One region of the Terrabacter ginsenosidimutans genome, then DNA from elsewhere that is predicted to be linked to it. Evidence: riboswitches for the same ligand, from Rfam matches in the RefSeq annotation. Region 1 holds a riboswitch; the other holds the start of a gene.
What was found. A riboswitch is a leader RNA that binds a small molecule or an ion and turns the genes downstream of it on or off. The one in region 1 is predicted to bind S-adenosylmethionine.
Positions count from the first base shown of each region.

Region 1 (7,846 bases):
TTCGAGGCGTTCCTCAAGGACGTCACCGACGAGGACCAGGGCGACGGCCACAGCTGACCCAGCACCAGGACGAAGCGGGCCCGACCACGTGGTCGGGCCCGCTTCGTCTGTCTCGGGGCGCTCGCGGGGCGCGGTGGCGCTCGCGGGGCGCGGTGGCGCTCGCGGGGCGCGGTGGCGCTCGCGGGGCGCGGTGGCGCTCGCGGCTGGAGCGTCGGCGGCCGTCCCAGCGCGGCTTCGCCTTTCGTATGCCGAGGGCCGCCTCCGATGCCGCTCGCACCGCCGCGCCCCGCTCCCTGGCGGTCGAGTGCTCACTTCTCGACGTGCGGCGCGTCAGGGTTTGGCTTCGCTCCAGCGACGGACGACCGAGGTGTCGGCGACGAAGCGGACCTCGTCGGTGCCGGCCCACGTGCGGGCTGCGCTCGTCAGCGTGCCCTCGACCGCGGCGACCGCGGCCGGTGCGTGCTGCTCGGGGACGTGGACGAGCAGCTCGTCGTGCAGGCACAGCACGATCTGGCCGGCGAGCGGGCGCACCGCGTGGCGCACCGTAGCGGCCCACGCCTTGAAGAGCTCGGCCGCCGACCCTTGGATGATCGCGTTGCGCGCGTAGCGGCCCCGCGCCCCGTCTGCGCCGGTGGCCGAGAACTCGGCACTCCCCGAGGGCTCGGGCGCGCCAGGGCCGAGGGCGGGCGCCGGCACGCGACCGAAACGGATGAGGCGGCCACCCCAGGTGCGCACCGGGCGCCGGGCCACGCCGTCGGCGTAGGCGCGGTCGAGCAGCCCCATCGCGACGGGGTAGGCGCGCTCGAGGTCCTTGAGTGCCTCGCCGGCCGCTCCCGACCGCTGGCCGTACATCGCTGCGAGCACCGCGACCTTGGCCTTGGGCCGGTCGGCACCGAGCTTCGCCGCGACCGGGGCATAGAGGTCGTCCGCTCGGGTCGCCTCGGCGAACGCCCGGTCGGCGCTGACGACCGCGAGCACGCGCGGCTCGATCTGGCCGAGGTCCGCCCGGACGAACACGTGGCCCGGTGCGGCACAGATGGCGGGCCGCAGGGGAGCGGGGAGGTTGTGCAGGCCGTTCTGGGCCGTCATGCGCCCGGCGGCACCGTCGCACGCGGTCCAGCCGCCGCGCAGCCGGTCGTCGGCGCCGACGTGGTCGTCCAGCCAGCGGTAGCCGTAGGTGGTCGCGATGCGCTCGTCCTTGCGCCAGCGCAGCAGCGCGTCGACCAGGGGGTGGGTGTGCCGGTAGGGCTCGAGCACCCAGGCGCGGGTGTTGGGCACGTCGACGCCCGCGGAGAGCAGCAGGTCGCGCACCTGCGCGGGGTTGCGCAGGTCGGTGCGCTCCCGGCCGGGCGCGTGGCGCAGCACGAGCGCGTCACGTTCGGACCGGATGCGTGCTGAGTCCGCGTCGTCGAGAGGCCGTGGCCCCGCGGAGGCCGCGATGAGGTCCTCGGCCGCCGCCCGGTCGACGGGCAGCCCGTCTCGTTCGAGCTCGAGGCAGAGCACGGCTGCCGCCGACTCGGACCAGACGGTGCGCTCGAGGCGGCCGACGTGCGAGCCACCGATACGGCCCAGTGCCTGACGCTGGCTCGTCTGGCACCCGAGTGCCAGTACCGCCAGCTCGCGCAGGCGGGCGTCGTCGGTCGCCCACGTGAGGGCATCCGCACGGAGGTGGCCGGCAGCCGTCAGGAGGGACACGTCGTCCCCGGCCGCGACGTCGAAGAGGTCGCCGTCGAACCCGCTGAGCCGGGGCGTCCGCGCCGCGGGCACGTCGGCCTCGTCCAGCCCACGGCACCCGGCCACGACATGGCCCGGGGTGGCCCACCACCCCCCGTGCACGATGCGGTGCGCCTCCGCGAGGTCCCACGTGCGCGACACGTCGACGCCGGCGTCGACCACACGACGCAGGGTGGACGCGGCGGACCACACGACCCACCGCGGACCCACCCGCGCCGTCGTCTCCTGGAAGCGTCGCACCACGTCGCCGAGCGACCATGCCTCGTCGAGGCCCGGCCCCACGGCATACGCCCCCTGAGAACCGACGACGAGCGCGACGAGCGGGGGCCCGAGATTCTTGTCAGGCAAGGATGCTCGCGATCCGGTCGACCGCGTCGCGGAGGATCTCGGGCGACGTGGCGTAGTTGAGGCGAGCGTGCCCCTGGCACCCCGAGCCGAAGATCGGGCCGGGGGAGAGCGCGACGCGCGCACGGCGCAGCACCTCACCGGCGGGGTCGTCGCCGAGACCGAGCCCCCCGAGGTCGAGCCAGGCGAGGTAGGTCGCCTCGGGCACGACGAGACGTGGGCCGGGCAGCTTTTCGGCGACGAGCTCGGCGAGCAGGTGACGGTTGGCGTCCAGCTCGCCGACGAGCCGGTGCAGCCATTCGCGACCGTCGCGGTAGGCCGCCGTCTGCGCGATGACGCCGAGGTGGCTCGCGCCGAACGTGACGTAGGGGTGCAGCCGGCGCACGGCGTCGACGGCGCCCTCGCCCGGCACGATGATCGCCGCCTTGAGCCCGGCGAGGTTCCACGCCTTGGAGGCCGACGTCACGGTGACGCCGCGCTCCGAGCCGGCGACGGTGAGGTAGGGCGTGAACGTGCTCGTCGGCAGCACGAGCGGTCCGTGGATCTCGTCGGAGACGACGCGCACGCCGTGCTCGTCGGCCGCGCGGGCCAGTGACTCGAGCTCGGCCCGGGTGTGCACCGTGCCCGTCGGGTTGTGCGGGTTGGACAGCAGGTATGCCGTGCGCGAGCCCCCGGCGGTCTCCCTGGCGAAGACCTCGGCGAGGCCGGTGAGGTCGAGGCGGTGGTCCGGCCCGAGCGGTGCCTCGACGACCCGTCGCCCGCACGCCTCGATGACCTCGTAGAAGGCGTTGTAGACCGGCGGGCTCACGACGACCGGACCGCCCGGGTCGGTGAACAGCCCCAGCAGGTGCGTCACGCCGGACAGCACGTCGGCCACCCGGGTCGTCGTGCGCGGGTCGAGCTGCCACGCCCACTCGGCGTGGGCGAACGCAGCGAACTCGGCGGCGTACTCCTCGGTCAGGGCGTAGCCCGTGTCGCCCCGCGACACGGCGGCACCCACGGCGCCGACGACGGCTGGGCACGGTGCGCAGTCCATCTCTGCGATCCACATCGGAATGACGTCGGGGCCGTGGACGCCCCACTTCACCGAGGTGCGGTCGCGCCGCAGGTCCGCCAACGGCACGCCGAGGATGGGTGGCTGCCTCGCGCTCGTCTCGCCCATGGGGCGACCTTACGAGAGGCGACCGACGCCGTCTCCCGCGGTCCCGCTGCCGGGTCGACTGGGTACGAGGGTGCCACGGGCGACCGCGGCGGCATACGGTGTCGTCGGCGGCGCGCAGGAACCGAGACACACGACGTCGGACGAAGAGGGTGGCAACTGGTGGGCATCTTGGGCTTGAGCAGGACCGAGACGGTCGAGGCATCGAACGCGACCGCCGCGAAGCTGCGGCGATCGAAGGACGCCGGCGCGCTCGAGCGGGCCGCACTGCCGGCCGAGGGAGGCCTCTCCGGAGCGGCGACCCGACTCGTCGAGCGGCTCCTCGACGTCGGCATCGACGGCAGGGGCCCCTTCGACCCCGCCCACGAGGTCGCTGCCAGCGCCCTCAAGCACGCCCGCGGGGACGCCGACCAGGCGCTGCGGATCATCGTGCGCGACCACCGCCAGCTCGGTGCCGTCGGGGGCTTCGTGACGGGGCTCGGCGGCTTCTTCACGATGCCGATCTCGCTGCCCGCGAACGTCCTGGAGTTCTACCTCCTCGCCACGCGCATGACGGCGGCGACGGCCAAGGTGCGCGGTTACGACATCGACCAGCCGGAGATCCGCTCGGCGATCCTGCTCACCCTCGCCGGCGCCGACAGCGACGACCTGCTCAAGAAGGCCGGCCTGCAGGCCGCCGGAGGCAAGCTCTCGTCGGTCGCCTTCGACCGGCTGCCCGCCCCGGCCCTGATGGTCCTCAACAAGGCGGTCGGCTTCCGGTTGCTCGGCCGCATCGGGCAGGGCACGTTCGCCCGACTCGGGCGCGCGGTGCCTCTCGTCGGCGGTCTCATCGGGGCGGCGATCGACGTGTACATGCTCAACGGCATCGGCAAGCAGGCCGCGAAGGAGTTCCCGCCCGTCGAGACCTTCGGTCGCTGAGCGCATGAAGACCGCGTCCCGCATCAAGATGGCCGCGACCGTCGCCTCGGTCGTCCGGGCCTCCACGCGTCCCGGAGCGCCGAGCATCTCCGAGCGCGTCCAGGCCGTGCCCCGTCTGGTGCGCTGCACCGTCGACCGGACGTATGCCGGCACGACCCTCAAGCGGCTCGGTCTCGTCGCGGGCGCGGTCGCCTACGTCGCTTCTCCGGTCGACCTGCTCCCGGAGGCCGTGCTGCCGGTCGTGGGGGCTGCCGACGACGCCGTCGTCATCTCGTGGGCGATCAGGACGTTCTTCGAGGAGACCGACCGGTTCATGGCGTGGGAGGCCGGGCAGGGTCTGCGCCGGTCTCGGGCCACGAGCCACGAAGCCGGCCGGCACGCGTCGGCCGCGGTGCCCATGGACGCGCCGGGCTCGACTGGTCCGGGCGGCCGGGGCAGCGCTGCGAACGCCCTGGTCCCGGTGACGGGCGTCGGCGGGAACTCGGGCCTGCGGCCCGACCGGGACACCACCGGTGCAGCCGCTCCGCGCAGCCTCCTCGACGGCGTGGTACGCCTGCCGGGCGCGGGCTCCCGCCAGCGTCCGAGCACCGGCTCGACGGGCGGGCACGGCACCCGGGCCGCGGCCTCGGGGTCGAGCCGAGGGGATCGAGTCAGGCTGCCCGAGGGCGTCCGCCGGGCTGCGACCGACTACGTGCTCGAGTCGGTCCGCAAGCGTCTGGAGCGCTGAGACCGGGCCCCGACCTCGCGGTGACGGCCGGCGGGGCGCCCTGGATCCACACCCCTTCGCCGTGACGGTCGTTCCTCCACAGGTGGGCCAGTGGGTCTGCCCAGCTCCGAGCAGGGCGGCGAGGCTCGGTGCATGCCGAAGATCTCACTGTCCGGGCCGGCCGAGCTGCTGACCATCATCCCCTTCCACCTGGGTTTCCAACCGGAGCGCAGTGTCGTCGTGGTGTGCTTCCACGGCAAGCGCCTCGGGCTGGTGGCCCGGCTCGACGTCGTCGACGCGCAGCTGGCTCCCGAGGCCGCTGCGCAGACCCTGCCGACCTTGCTGCAGGGCGCCCCGTCGTCGGTGGCCATCGTCGGCTTCGAGGACGTCCCCGACGAGTCGCTGCCGTTGCTCGAGGCCCTCGCCGAGGGAGTCGAGGCCGAGCGGGTCATCGTCCGGGAGCGTCTCGTGCTGCGTGGTGGCCGGTGGCGCTCCGTCGGGTGCGACTGCTGTCCCGACGAGGGCTGGCTCCTGCCCGAGCAGGCCGACGTGCCGGCGGTCGCGAGCTACGTGGCGCTCGGGCACGCGGTGCTCCCGGACCGTGAGGAGCTCGCCCGCCTCGTGAGTCCGCTGTCGCCATCCGAGCCCCGGCACGACCTGACGGCGAGCGCCATCGAGGACTGGCAGCGTCGGTACCGCGCGGCGGGAGGGTCGGTGTCCGAGCTGCCGCAGCAGCCAACCGGGCGCCGTGACCCCGCCCGGCGGGCGAAGGCTGCGGGCGCAGGGCTGGGGGTTCTCGACGGCGGTGAGCCGACCTCCCGCCAGTTCCTCGTCAACGACTCCCTCGTCGCCTGGGGAGGCGTGCTGACCGGTGACGTCGTGGGCTACGGCATCGAGCACTGGCTGCCCTCCCTCGTGGGCCCCCTGCGCGACGTCCAGTTCCGGGATGCCCTCATCGGGTGGCTGTGCCCGGGAACGGCGCCGCTCGACACCTTCCCGGTCGAGCTCGTCGTCATGCTCGACGTCCTGCTCGGCCCGCACCTTCGACTCGCACCAGCCGCCGATGGCGGAGCACGTGACGGGACCGATAACTCCGCGAGCATCGATGCCGGGGCGGGCGGCGACGTCGCCTCGCGGCTGGCCGCGTCCGACCTCGAGGCGCTGCGGGCTCTGCACGCCCTGCTCGACCTCGGGTCGGACACGCCGAGCGGCGCTAACGACGGCGGGGGCGAGACCGTCGGGCCGGCGTGCGACGTCGAGCCGGACGACTGGGATGGCACTGACGAGGTGGGTGGGCGGGAGTCGGACGAGGGCTGGGATGGCACTGACGAGGTGGGTGGGCGGGAGTCGGACGAGGGCTGGAAGGACTGGGACGTGGCGTCGGGCCCGCGTCTCATGCTCGGGCGCCTCGAGCAGGTGTGCCGGCTCACCCCGGCTGCGCACGCGGCACCCCTGCTGTCGGTCGTCGCGTCGCTCGCATGGTGGTGCGGTGACGGGGCACGGGCCGGCATCGCTGTCGACCACGCGCTCGACCTCGAACCGGACCACCGACTGTGCCGGCTCGTGCGCCAGTCCCTCGACCACGGCATCCGGCCCTCGCGCTGCGCATGAGGGCGGGGACCGTCCGGAACGGCGGGCGTCCATGTCGTGGACCGGGCGACCTTGTCCCGGTGGGTGCTCGCGTATGGTTGGCGCAGGTCACGAGTACCAGCGACAAGCCCCGGCTCGCTGGTCGGCAACCCTCCTTCGCGGTGGGGTGCCCCGGGTGAGGACCTGGCCGCACCCGCAGTGGGTGCGTGCAAGCGCGAGGACCGAGGAGTACCCCGATGACCGTCACCCACCGGAAGCAGAGCACGCGTCGGCCGACCGTGCGTCACGCTGCCGAGGGCACCATCTCGCCCCAGGGCACCGAGGCCTCCGGCCACCTGGAGCGGGACGGCACCGACGGGTCGACACGGCCACCGGCCCATCGGGCTGACGGCGCCTGGCGGGTCGGCGACCCCGTGGGACGACGCCAGTTCGTCCACCTCGGTGACCTCGAGCTCGAGCGCGGGGGCGTGCTGCCCGACGTCCGGATCGCCTACGAGACGTGGGGGAGGCTCAACGAGGCCGGCGACAACGTCGTCCTCGTCGAGCACGCCCTGACCGGCGACAGCCACGTCGTCGGCGAGGCCGGCCCCGGGCACGCCTCGCCCGGGTGGTGGAACTCCCTGGTCGGTGCGGGCGGCCCGGTCGACCCCGACGAGTGGTTCGTCATCGCCTCCAACGTCCTCGGCGGCTGTCAGGGCAGCACCGGCCCCTCGAGCCAGGCCCCGGACGGGCAGCCGTGGGGGAGCCGGTTTCCCTACGTCACGGTGCGCGACCAGGTCGCGGCGGAGCGGCTGCTCCTCGACCGCCTCGGCATCCGCCGCGTCGCCGCCGTCGTCGGCGGCTCGATGGGCGGCATGCGAGCCATCGAGTGGGCGGTCACCCACCCTGACGACGTCGACCGCTGCATCGTGCTGGCCTCGACCCCCTGTGCCACGGCCGACCAGATCGCCTGGTGCCAGCCGCAGCTGCTCGCCATCCGGCACGATCCCGACTTCGCCGGTGGCGACTACTACTCGAGCGACCGGCGCCCCGATACGGGCCTCGGTCTCGCGCGTCGCATCGCCCACATCACCTACCGCACGGAGAGCGAGCTCGACGAACGCTTCGGTCGCGCCCCGCAGCTCGGCGAGGATCCGTTGCGCGCCGGCGACCGCGGTCGCTTCGCCGTCGAGTCCTACCTCGACCACCACGCGGGCAAGCTGGCTCGTCGCTTCGACGCGAACTCCTACGTGGTGCTGACCGAGGCCATGAACTCCCACGACGTCGGGCGCGACCGAGGCGGCGTGGAGGCGGCCCTGCGACGCGTCAGCGCCGACTGCACGATCGTCTCGGTCGACACCGACCGCCTCTACCCGCCACGCCTGTCCGACGAGCTGCACGCCGCTCTCCCGACC
Region 1 covers NZ_BAABDC010000010.1:82,776-90,621, reverse strand. The annotation lists gene ABD831_RS20095 (PAC2 family protein) at 1-57, shown strand, start outside; gene ABD831_RS20090 (DNA polymerase) at 331-2,082, opposite strand; gene ABD831_RS20085 (MalY/PatB family protein) at 2,075-3,241, opposite strand; gene ABD831_RS20080 (EcsC family protein) at 3,416-4,156, shown strand; gene ABD831_RS20075 (YkvA family protein) at 4,161-4,883, shown strand; gene ABD831_RS20070 (DUF4192 family protein) at 5,016-6,473, shown strand; SAM riboswitch class IV at 6,559-6,673, shown strand; gene metX (homoserine O-acetyltransferase MetX) at 6,689-7,846, shown strand, end outside.

Region 2 (7,846 bases), on a different contig from region 1:
AACTGGACGACGGCTTCGTTCGGTGGTCGGCGACCACGGACGTCATCCGTGACGTACGGGATCTCGACCAGGCACTGTCGCTATGCCATGCGCTGAACCGTCACACGGCTGGCTGGTCGTATGTCGTCAATGAGCAGTCGCGCACGGTCGAGGGCATCGCCACCGCCGTGATCCAGCCGGAGTGGGACCAGCCCTACGCACGGTGGGTGAGCGCTGCCACCGTTGCCTTCTGGCACGCGGACACCATCGCGGACGCCTTCGCAGGCGCCGTCGGCGGCACGGTGAACTCTTCCCACCCGCTAGGGGCGTCGGGCATCCGAGCCGAACCAGACGGCATGTTCCACCTGGTCCGCAGCGAACGAGGCCGACCCGAATGGGCCTTCGACCTCACCCCGGCACGCGTCGACCTGATGGCTTTGGGTTCACAGGTGGAAGCGTGGATCGGAGCTAAGGGTGGGGACTCCTCAACCGAGCAGCAAGTGTGCGTTGACGGCATCGACCACGAACTCCTCTCTGCCTCGGCCGCAGCAGGCACAGCGCCTCGAAAGGTGCCGCCGAACGCCCGGTACCGGGTGACCGGCCAATTCCGAGACCGCGAGCCGTTCGGGCTGGGGTTCCTCGCTCGAATCCGCTTTCCTCTTCTCGGCGGCCGAACGGTCCCAGACGCCTGGCTAGCCAATCAGCTCGCACTGGACCTCGCCGCTCAGTGGTCACTGAGCGGCGCCTGGACTGTGTCCGAAGAAGCGGTCCAGTACGAGATCTTCGTCCCCTCCTTCACGTTGCGAACGATGACCAACAGCTCACCAGATCAGAGTCTTCAGAGCGTGCTGCACAACGTCGTCGCCGGATTGAGCGCGGCGATGGCCGTCGCCGACTCCGCCGGACAGGCCGGCCCCGCGCGCACCGAGACGCTCGACGATGCCGTGCTCCCGGACGTCGCCGCCGACCTCCTCGCCGTCTTTGAGCAGCCCGCCATGGAGGCAATGATGGGCGTGCCCAGCCCGACACCGGATCGGGCTGACCGCCGATGGCTCACCGCCCGAACGTTCGCCGAACTGTGTCTCTACGGGATCTTCAACCCCATAGGCCCGACGGTTGTATCTCTGAACCTTGTTGAGGTACCGGGCAGCGACGGAGAGTTCGCCGTCCTGCATCTGATGCGCCACCCGTTCCTGCCCGAGTACAAGGAACTGGGCCGAGTTCGCACCGAAGACGACGTCCGTGATCTCATCGGCTCCCAACTCGGCGATGAGCTCGGGTCGATGCCCGAGTTCCTACTCGTCCAAGCCCGCGACGGTATCGGTGAAGCGGTGGTTGACGGCCTGCGACGGGCCCTGTCACAGCATGCCGAATCGGTCGAGGAGGATCTGGCCGCCTCAGCCGCGGAGTACAACCGCTATGCCGGCCGCGCTTGGGACAGGCTAAACGGCACCCACCCCACCCCGCATAGCGAGGCCGGCCCGGCTGGCATGGACCCGTTCGAAGACTGGTTCAAGGCAGTCACCGACCTCGACCACGTCTACGGCACGCTGTTTTCCTTGCCGAGCGCGTGGGAGGGCGCCATCAACTTCCAACTTGAGCACGGCTCACTTGCACCCTTTGACATGGAGTAACAGGTCGGCGGGATATCAGGAAGACGTTTACGTCAGGTCAGGGACCAGCCGCACCACGGCCGGTCTCGAGTACCCGCCGCTACGAAGAAAGCAGGACCGACGCATGTCCGAAGACCCTTGGGCCAGCTACGAGGCGGCCGTTGTGCGGCTACATCTGCCGGACGGGTTGGTCGTCGTGGGCCCGGACCAGCCGGATAGAACTAGCGGGACATTCCCTCCCGCTGCCTCCGGCGGCGCCATCGTGGTGATCACGGCCCACAACCCGGGCGGTACCGAGGTCACGACGACGGAAAATGCACGGGCCCACCGTCAACTGTTGGAACGACTAGACCGGGAGGGAACGGAGTACCACCCGGCGGCCGGCGGCGACCAGAACTGGGCCCACGTCGAGGAGAGCGTCGCGATCCTAGGCATGGACGTGGAGGTAGCTTGTGGCATCGGGCGTGACTTCGGCCAGGACGCCATCTTCGTCTGGACCGACAACGGCTTGACCGTCACCTCCTGCACCACAGACGCGACGACACGCGCCGGCTGGCAGATCCTGGACGCCCCCGAGACTGCCCGGCGAGTGGACGAGGCCTACCGAAGGTTCGGGTTGGACAGTCCCTACGTCCAGGTGGCCCGCGCGTACGCGGCCGCGCAGCGTGTGATCGACGACACTAAGGACCCCGACGAAGCGGAGAGACTCGAGCAGCTGTCGCTGGCCTTCACCCAGGAGTACTGGCGACTCGCGGACGCCCGCGCCGGACGTGAGGCCGCCCGCCGCCGCCGGACTCGCCTACCTCCCTTGGAGGACGAAGAAGCCGCCCGCGCCCGGTACGCGCTGGCGCCAATCCTTGAGGCGGCGGCGTCTGGTGGCTTCGACCCAGACCTCTGGGTACCGGAAGCCGGCCGAGCGCTGGCCGACTCGATCGCGCCGCGCACCAGAGCCTTGGAGACGGAGGGCATACCTCGGCACCTCTTGGACCTGTGGAGTCATCTCTGCCATGCGGTTGAACAGGGCGACGCCGCCGGCGCTCGGGACGTGGCCGAGCGTCTTGGCGAATCCGCCCTGTTCTACGCCGCGGTCGCATCACGTCACCCGGAGCCATAACCGAAAGCGCGCCGCCGGCTCAAATCAATGTCCTCTTTGCGCGTTTGAGCCGCCTCGCAGTCCCCTGGCGTGGCACTCTGGTGAACAGGTTCAGAGAAGCGACGTGAACGCCTCGGAGTAGTCGCTCGGCAACCGGTCCCGCGCCGGTGCCCACCGAGGAAGACCTGACCGACTAGCGTCCGCCAGTCGGTAAGCGCGGGTTCCGGTTCTTGGGACCCAAGGAACCGAGAGGGACACCATGTCAAATGCCCCACCCGTGCGGTCCGAAGTCGCCACTCCCCCTGCGATCCTGGAGGCCGCGGTCGCCGCCGAAGCCGCGCGCGCCTGGGCCAGCACCGTACCTGCACCTGCGGCCGACTCCGACAGCCAGAATCTACGGGATCTGCCCGCAAGCGCCTGGTGCGCCCGCCCACCAACCGCCGACGAGCAGCAAGCTGAGGCCCTGCGCGCCGAGAAGGAACGCGAGTCCCAGCCCGATCCGGTCGAGGTGGAGCTCGACCAACTCGCGAGCCACCTCGTCGGAAGGGCGTACTACAGGAACCGCTCGACCTTTCCCGAACTTGGCATGGTGCCGGTCGCCAAACCAACCATGTCCGTGGAGGCGAGAAGGCGAGCGCACGGTTGCCGGATCGGCAGGGTGCGCATCTGGAAGTACTTCAGCAAGCAGGCCTTCGTCTGTCTGGACTGCCAATGGATCGGTGAACCCGTGCCCGCCCAAGTCGACGGGGTAGAACCAGATGCTTCCGCCGCAGCCGAGCACCCGTGCCGGAGTAAGAAGGCATGACCGAGCGACCAGACGCTGCGACTGGCATGGTCGTGCTGATCGATGACACTCGCCTCTTCCGCGACGGGCGCCCATGCCTGATGGCCCGCACCCCCGACCACGGGATCTACCTGCTCAATGAGCTTGCAGGACAATGGATCGACGAGCTGTGGCTGGACTACGACCTCTTCGACGAGAACAGCGAACCCATTGTGGAACACCTCATCGGACTAGCCGCGGCTGGGCACCCCGCTCGCATCCGCCAGATCCTCGTGCACAGCGCCCGCACCCTCGAGGGCTTCCAGATCACGACACGCCTCCGCCTCGCAGGGTACCCAGCGCGCCGCGAGTTCAGTGCCGGAATCTGGACTCGCAACCTAGACCGGCGGCCCCTCCCCCACGAATACCCGCGGACCGCACACACTTAAGGGTGCCCGCGGGCGCCCTGGCGAAGCCTGTCGAGCGACCGTCGCCTAGACGAAACAGGAGGGATCCTGTTCGGCTGCCTCGTTTTGCATTGTCGCCTTGGAACACAGTGCGAGTCATACATGCACTGGGATTGACGTCCCTGTCGGGGCGCGCAGCGAAGCTACGCCTAAACACGCTGCTCGTGCGGTTGAATCTGATCATGCTGGGTTGGAACATCTCCGTGTTGAGGCTTGATCCGCGACTGTCAGCGGGAGGCCCGGATTCTGGAGACTCCGTGCATGGACGGCTGACCATCGACGAGGCGCAAGCCCTTCCCGAGGTGACGACAGCCGCAGAGCGACTCGCGCTCTGGCAAGCAGGCGTAGGCGGTACCGATTGGCTGCATGCGCTGGTAGACGCCAATCGAGCGATCATGACCGCGGTGAACGGGTATCCCAGCATTTACTACGCCCTCGCAGCGGATGTGATTCCACAGCTTGAAGCGCCCCCGCACGCGAACGCGACCTGGCACTTTGACGTAGGCGACATCATCGACCCGCACTGGGTAGGAAGAGGCCCCGAGGTCGACGCTTCGGCGGCGGCCGCCTGTGCCCCTAATGAATGGCTGCTCGTGCAGGTGTGGGACGAAAGTTGATGCCTGCCGACACACCTCGCGCTGATGAACCGCGTGACGTCATGAGTTCAAGCAGCAGGTGGGGGGACAAACGAGTGACCACTCTTCCCGAGGGGTTTCTCGCAGCTTCCCCGGATGACACTTGGGCGGATCGCCGACGTGCGGATGGAACGCGCACCTTGTGGTTGCTGTCTGGATCGGGTGAGTCGCTGTTGAGGCGCTGGGACAGCGTCGACGAGGAGTGGTTGGTCGCCTCGGAGCAGGAGGTGGACTCCGTCCGTGAGGCATGCCAGCCCGGTTCGGAGTGGCTGACCCTGCTCGAGGACGAGATGACTCTTTACGGGACGCCCGATCCGTTGATGCTGGTCGACTGTCTTGCCGTGGACGGTGATGGCGGTGACCCCGACATCATCGACTGGCCTTTCGACGTGGAAAGGTTCCTTTCCGAGGACGACGTCTTCGACTATGAAGGAGACAATCTCCGGCGGTGCGCGCTCGTCAACGGGTACAGAGTTCACTTCGCGCCGTGCGGTGATCAGGCCGTGGCCTTCCTGAGCAACGAGGAGGAGGTCCTCGGGGACCTTATGGCCGAATTCCACTGGGGAAGCGAGGCCGGTATGGGCCCTGGGGCGGGCGGCTGGGTGCTCCACCGCAGCGGTGCCCAGCATGCGGTCACGACGCCTCGCGGCGACAATGCTGGCGAGAGCATGCGCGGCTTCACATTCCAGCCGGAACCCTCCGGGACGGCTCAACTTCTACGACAGTGGATGGACCACGTCGAGTACTCGTGCCCTGGGGTATTCGGCGCAGCCGCCATTGCATTGGAACCGCTGGACCCGGCCGGCATTCTGAGCGCCGAACGACGGCGGGACTGGGAAGTTCAACTAGGTGCCTTGACGAGCGGTTACGGAGAGACGATCGAGTTGACGGTTCGGACCGATCCATCGGTAACTGTCACGCTTCGAGCCATGCTCTCCAGCGACGACACTTACCGCTCGGTTCAGGAGGCTCTGGCCGACCCCGTCAAGGGCGACTGGATGCGCGCCGCGCTCGCCGAGGGAGACCTCTCGCCGTTGATGGGGCCTCGTGACTGAGGCCCGCTGCTTCGTACTGCAGCGGATCCCAACACATTCGACCCCGCCGCGTTCATGCAGATACTCATCCTCAATGCTGAGGATCCCGACAACTAGACTCAGATCGACTACCTGGGAGGAAACTTGAATAAGGCAGAATGGGCTGGCCGCCTGTCAGAGATCGTGGGGCCGACAGTCGGGACTTCGGAGCGCGTTTGGCTTGAAGGCTTTCCGGCCCCCGACCCGTCAGGGTTCCGGTTTCGGGCAGCACACCTCGAAGTTGACCCTTTAAACGGACAAGTGGACCTCAGTCCTGTCACAGCGACGCCGCAGGATGCTCTGCAGGCAGCCCGACAGATGGTCATGCGGGCAACACAACTCCGCCAAGAGACGGCCCGGGTGGCCGAAGAATTCGCAGGCAGGGCTGAGCGAGCCCGTCTCTTCAAATCTGCGGCCTCCAAAGAGGCGCAAGCGTGGGCAAGGCGACTGGCTCTGGTGGACGATTTCGTGGCCTCAGGTCGACTCCTAGTCTCCTCGGCCAGCGGTGGGCGGTCGCTAGACGTTGACACCTTCCAGAAGGGGACGAGACGACTGTTGGGTTGCTATGACTCATTCGTCGCCGCCTAAGCCCGCGCTCGCCGCTGGGCTCGTTAATCCTCTTTTGCGCCGACGCCGACTGGTCGCGCTAGAGCGAGCCGCCATGTCCGGTCGTCTGACTATCTGCGTGTCGCGTAGGCGATCTCTCGGCGCGACGGTGCGACGGTGCGACCTCCCTGAGGTGGCTATCTCTCGGCGGGCGAATCACCGGTGAGCACCCGGACCTCACGTACGGCAGTCGACAGGCGAACCAGGCTGTCGAGATCCGCGTCCGCCACCTTCACTCGCGCGCAGCCACCCGAGCCATGCGGGCGCAGTCGTGCATCTTTGGCCTGCGCCAAGAAGCCCTCAAGGTCATCGGCGTCGCACGCGACCAGGAAGGCGTCGATCGTCGTCTGGTAGCGCCTCCGCAGGGGCAATTCCATGTCAGGTCCCGCCCATGCCGCGGCGTCCCATTGAGCTGCAACCTCGACGAACCGCAGCGCACGCTCGTCCCATCCCGCAACGTCGGACAAGCGCGCAGCTTCAGCGATGATGTGGAGCCGGGCCCGGATCGCGTCCTTGAAGCCGGGCCCGCGGGCGACCATGTATGCGTCCAGGAACCGTGCTCGCAATGCCGACTCAAACGGTGAACCCGATGCCTTCCAGCGCAGGCTCAACTTCTCGAACCCCTCAGCGTCCCAATAGGGAGCACGCGCGAGGTTCTCGGCCTCGGCGACGACACTCTCCTGCTCAGCCCGCCGTTCCTCCGCATCCCGGATCGCGCGCTCCCGATCCGCCGTCGCCCGCGCCTCATCACGGGCCTCGAGATAGGCCGCTTCAACTCCCTCGAACGCTTCAGACAGCTCTGATTCGCCTTCGCTGGCGAAATGACCTGCCGTGATCCACCGCTGCTTGATCTCCCGGTACCGGCCGTCGGCAACGCTCCAGTCTGCGGTCCGCAGGAGAGCCTCCAACGCTGTGATCAGTTGCGTCTTCGTCGCAATCCGCGCCTCGCGGGCGCGCGCATCGCGCCTTGCGGCGGCCTCCGCCAATGCCCGAGCGCGCGCCGCGGCATACGTCGACTCCGCCTCCCGGAAGGCCTCCGAGAGCCAGGCCTCGTCGCCCTCTTTGAAGTGGCCCGTGCTATTCCAGCGCTTCTTGATGTTCTGGTGTCTGCGATCGGCGACCGACCAGTCGGTGGTCTGGGCGAGACCGTTCAGCTCGGCGATGAGCTTCTGCTTCACTGCGACTCTCGCGATCTTTGCGCGAGTCCGCTTGGCATCGGCCTGTTTGGCTAGACAAGCCTGCTCTGCGGCCACGAATCGGTTGCCAAGATCGGCGGTTCCGGAGCGGCCGAGGCCCCCGCCGGCTCGCCAGCGCTCGAGCACCTCAGCGAAGCGGGTGGAGACGGACTCCCACTCGGACGAGTGAGCCAATGTCTCCAGTTCGGAAACGAGGCGCTCCTTCTCGGCCAGCTCCGCACGCTGCGCGCTCACCACTCTGTTCTTTGCGCGGGAACATGCTGCGTGGAACCGAGCCCAGTGCGGATTGGCCTCGTCTTCGGATAGATGCTGCGCCCAGGTCGCAACCACCCGTTCAAGCTCGTCGAACCGTCGGATGGCCTTCTCAATGTCAACGACCTCAGCCTCGTCCTCGGCGATGGCGACGACCTTGAGAAGTCGC
Region 2 covers NZ_BAABDC010000013.1:25,593-33,438, reverse strand. The annotation lists gene ABD831_RS21150 (hypothetical protein) at 1-1,613, shown strand, start outside; gene ABD831_RS21145 (DUF3293 domain-containing protein) at 1,717-2,706, shown strand; SAM riboswitch class IV at 2,794-2,908, shown strand; gene ABD831_RS21140 (hypothetical protein) at 2,945-3,490, shown strand; gene ABD831_RS21135 (cyclic-phosphate processing receiver domain-containing protein) at 3,487-3,897, shown strand; gene ABD831_RS21130 (hypothetical protein) at 4,086-4,532, shown strand; gene ABD831_RS21125 (hypothetical protein) at 4,607-5,605, shown strand; gene ABD831_RS21120 (DUF349 domain-containing protein) at 6,367-7,846, opposite strand, start outside.
Region 2: it holds a riboswitch for S-adenosylmethionine, as region 1 does, so the genes downstream of both, ABD831_RS21140 (hypothetical protein) here and metX (homoserine O-acetyltransferase MetX) in region 1, are expected to answer to the same signal.